2 regions of the Ectopseudomonas oleovorans genome follow, and region 1 is predicted to be linked to the other one. Evidence: predicted binding sites of a transcription regulator. Region 1 holds the regulator's gene; the other holds the start of a gene.
The links. The regulator FliA, encoded in region 1, starts transcription of late flagellar genes. The targets are predictions, from matches to a motif close to CTAAAGTTTNNNNNNNNNNNGCCGNTAA.

Region 2: the regulator FliA is predicted to act here: its motif matches at 1,245-1,272, upstream of N5J71_RS07745 (flagellar protein MotY).

Annotation. Positions count from the first base shown of each region.
Region 1 is NZ_JAOCLK010000003.1:60,975-63,173, forward strand. It holds gene N5J71_RS02620 (protein phosphatase CheZ) at 1-414, opposite strand, end outside; gene N5J71_RS02625 (chemotaxis response regulator CheY) at 434-808, opposite strand; gene fliA (RNA polymerase sigma factor FliA) at 909-1,655, opposite strand; gene fleN (flagellar synthesis regulator FleN) at 1,652-2,199, opposite strand, start outside.
Region 2 is NZ_JAOCLK010000010.1:119,413-121,611, reverse strand. It holds gene rnt (ribonuclease T) at 1-113, opposite strand, end outside; gene pyrC (dihydroorotase) at 110-1,156, opposite strand; gene N5J71_RS07745 (flagellar protein MotY) at 1,309-2,199, shown strand, end outside.

The DNA.
Region 1 (2,199 bases):
GGCACCGATTTCGCGGCGCATGAAACGACCCCACTCGACGCTCAGGCTTTGCGCTTCATCGCTCAGGTCGTTGACCAGCGGCGCGCTCTGCTCCACCAGATCCATGGTCCGGTTGGCAGCCTTTTCGGTCATGGTCACGACGTAGTTCAGGCGTTCGGTAGCGTCGGCGATCTGCGACAGTTCCTGGGCATGCGGCATACGCGGATCGAGCTGAAAATTGACAATGGCGTTGTGCAGTTCACGGGTCAGTTTGCCGACCTCGTGATACAGCCCGCGATCGCGGACCTTGTTCAGCTCGTTGATCAGTTGCACCGCAGCGCCGAAATTACCTTGCTCAAGGCTATCGACCAGATCGCGGGCATTGCTTTTCAGGGTCGACTCGAGGTCACCCAGCGTGGAGTCATCATGTTCCATAGCACCCTCGCGGCTGACATCAGCCGTTGACCCGCTCGAAGATCTTCTCGATCTTTTCCTTCAACACCTGAGCGGTGAAGGGCTTGACCACGTAGCCATTCACACCGGCCTGGGCCGCCTCGATGATCTGATCGCGCTTGGCTTCGGCAGTCACCATCAGCACCGGCAGGTGCTTGAGGCGATCGTCGGCACGTACCGCACGCAGCAGGTCGATGCCGGTCATGCCGGGCATGTTCCAGTCGGTCACCAGAAAGTCGAAACTGCCGCTTTGCAGCATCGGCAGCGCCGAGGTGCCGTCATCGGCTTCCGCGGTGTTAGTGAAACCCAAGTCCCGCAAGAGGTTCTTGATGATCCGTCGCATCGTCGAGAAATCGTCAACGATGAGGATTTTCATGTTCTTGTCCAAGTCGACCTCCGTACAGTCCCAAACGTATTGCGCTTGCAACTACGCCCTTTAATCGTGAAACCGTTTTGCGCCTGCGAGTACGCCGCGTTCAGCCAGCGCGCCATTCACTCAGCCGCGAGCGCAAACGCGCCGCGCACTGGCTGTGCAACTGGCTCACGCGTGACTCGCTAACCCCCAGCACTTCACCGATTTCCTTCAAGTTCAGTTCTTCATCGTAATACAGCGCCAGCACCAGACGTTCGCGCTCCGGCAAACCGGCGATGGCATCGGCCAAGGCCGCCTGGAAGCGTTCGTCTTCGAGGTTCCGCGAAGGTTCGAGGTGAGTGTGTCCGGCGTCTTCGTGCAACCCGCCATGCTCGCCGTCCTGCAACAGGTCGTCGAAACTAAACAGGCGGCTGCCCAAAGTGTCGCCAAGAATGCCGTAGTAATCTTCCAGACTCAATTGGAGTTCGGCCGCAACCTCGTGATCTTTAGCGTCCCGCCCGGTTCTTGCCTCAACGACACGAATCGCATCGCTGACCATACGGCTGTTGCGGTGCACCGAACGCGGCGCCCAATCACCCTTGCGCACCTCGTCGAGCATGGAGCCGCGAATACGGATACCGGCGAAGGTCTCGAAACTGGCACCCTTGCTGGAATCGTATTTGCGCGAGGCTTCGAGCAGGCCGATCATGCCGGCCTGGATAAGATCATCAACCTGCACGCTGGCCGGCAGACGAGCCAGCAGGTGGAAGGCAATGCGCTTGACCAGCGGTGCATAGCGCTCGATCAACTGGTGCTGGGAGTCCTGCGCCTGAGCCTTGTTGTACATGCGAAGTCCAGAAGCTGCTGTCATATGGCCGAGTCTGCAGTCGGTTGTTGCACCAGACGCTCGACGAAAAACTCCAGATGGCCACGGGGATTGGCCGGCAACGGCCAGGTGTCGACCTTCTGAGCGATCGCCTTGAACGCCAGAGCGCACTTGGATCGAGGGAAGGCTTCATAGACGGCGCGCTGCTTCTGCACGGCCTTGCGCACACACTCATCGTAGGGCACGGCGCCAACATACTGCAGGGCGACATCGAGGAAGCGATCCGTCACCTTGGTCAGCTTAGCAAACAGATTGCGCCCTTCCTGCGGGCTGTGCGCCATGTTGGCCAGAACGCGGAAGCGACTGATGCCGTGGTCACGGTTGAGCAGCTTGATCAACGCATAGGCGTCGGTGATCGAGGTGGGCTCATCGCAGACCACCACGAGAATTTCCTGCGCGGCACGGACGAAGCTGACCACGGCATCACCGATGCCGGCGGCGGTGTCGATCACCAGCACGTCGAGGTTCTCGCTGATGTCGCTGAAGGCCTGGATCAGCCCGGCATGCTGCATCGGCGTGAGGCTGACCA
Region 2 (2,199 bases), on a different contig from region 1:
GTCTCTACATCCACCACAACCGGCAGATAACCGCGAAAGCGCGCCGCCATGGGCGTGCGCGGACCGGACGGCAGGCTGGGTTCGAGTTCGTCGTCGTAGTTGTCTTCGCTCACGCCTGAGCCTCCAGCAATTTCCAGCGCAGGGTTTCGCCGGCGCGCAGCGGCACCACGCTGTTGTCGCCCAGCGGCAGGGTGGCCGGTACGGTCCATTCCTCGCGCACCAGGGTGATGCTGTCGCTGTTACGTGGCATGCCGTAGAAGTCAGGGCCATGGAAGCTGGCGAAGGCTTCCAGCTTGTCCAGCGCGCCGCGCTGTTCGAAAGCTTCGGCATACAGCTCGATGGCCGCAAAGGCGGTGTAGCAGCCGGCGCAGCCGCAGGCGGCTTCCTTGGCATGCTTGACGTGCGGCGCCGAGTCGGTGCCGAGGAAGAACTTGGCGTTGCCGCTGGTGGCCGCGTCGAGCAGGGCTTCCTGATGCACGTTGCGCTTGAGGATCGGCAGGCAATAGAAGTGCGGGCGAATGCCACCAACCAGCATGTGGTTGCGGTTGTACAGCAGGTGGTGCGCGGTGATGGTGGCGCCGACGTTGGCCGAAGCGGCCTCGACGAACTGCACCGCGTCACGGGTGGTGATGTGCTCGAACACCACCTTGAGCGTCGGGAAGCGTTCGACCACACGGGTCAGGTGCTCGTCGATGAAGGCTTTCTCGCGGTCGAACACGTCGATCTCGGCGCGGGTCACTTCGCCATGCACCAGCAGCAGCATGCCGACTTCGGCCATGACTTCCAGCGCCGGGAAGATCTTGTCGATGCTGGTCACGCCCGAGTCGGAATTGGTGGTGGCGCCGGCCGGATAGAGCTTGGCGGCATGCACGAAACCGCTGGCCTTGGCCGCACGCACGTCCTCGGGGCTGGTGTTGTCGGTGAGATAGAGCACCATCAGTGGCTCGAAGCGGCTGCCGGCCGGGCGCGCCGCGAGAATGCGCTGGCGATAGGCGTCGGCTTCGGCGGCGTTGCGTACCGGCGGAACCAGGTTGGGCATGATGATGGCGCGGCCGAAAGTGCGCGCGGCATCGCCGACGGTATGTGGCAGCACTGCGCCATCGCGCAGGTGAATGTGCCAGTCATCGGGACGCAGGAGAGTCAGGCGGTCGGACATGGAGGCTTCCAGGCGGGTAAAACGTGGCCGCATGTTAACTGAAAAGCGCCTGTTCGCGCTCGCGCCGACGCGACAATCGCACGTCGGGGTCAAGTTTCCGCGCGCCTGACCGATACCCCTTGGGAATGCCGTGAACCGCCGTGGAGTCGACCGTGCGTGCGCCCAATTTCCTTCTGATCAGCCTGCTGGCTGGCATGCCCTTGTGCCTGCCGGCGCATGCCATCAGCTTCCAGACGCGGCTGGAGAAAGTGGAGTGGACGGTCGAGGGCGATCAGTTCGAGTGCCGCCTGAGTCAGCCGATCAGCAATTTCGGCAGCGGCGAGTTCGTACGCCGCGCGGGTGAACAGGTCACCTTCCGTCTCAAGGCCCGTGAGCGCTGGATGGGCGCGGGTTCGGCGACCTTGCTGGCGGCGGCGGCGCCCTGGCAGCCGGGGCGCGGCGATATCAATCTCGGTGTGGTCAGCGTCGGTAATGGCGAGGTGCCGTTCAACAGCTCGCAGGAGCAGGGTTCGCGGCTGCTCACCGGTCTGCTCGAAGGGCGCAGCCCGCTGGTGCGTCATCGCACCCTCAATGGTGGCGACAACCTGGAAGTACGTTTGCTGCCGGTGAAGTTTCACAAGGCCTATGACGATTACCAGGCCTGTATCGCCAAGTTGCTACCGGTCAATTTCGATCAGATTCGCCAGGCGCAGATCGGTTTTCCCGGTGGCGGCATCGATCTCGATCCGATGGCCAAGGCCAAGCTCGACATCATCCTCGACTTCGTCAAGGCCGACCCGAGCATCAACAGCTTCCAGATCGATGGTCACGCCGACAACAGCGGCAATCGTCTGACCAATCGCGACCTGTCACGCCGTCGTGCGCTGGCCGTGCAGGAGTATCTGGTGGCCGGTGGCGTACCGGTCGAGCAGATCACCATGCGCTTTCATGGCGAGCGTTACCCGCTGGTGCCAAACAACAACGAAGCCAATCGCGCCAAGAACCGTCGCGCGACCCTGCGCCTGGATCGCGTACCCGCGCCGGAAGTCCCGGTACAGAGCGAA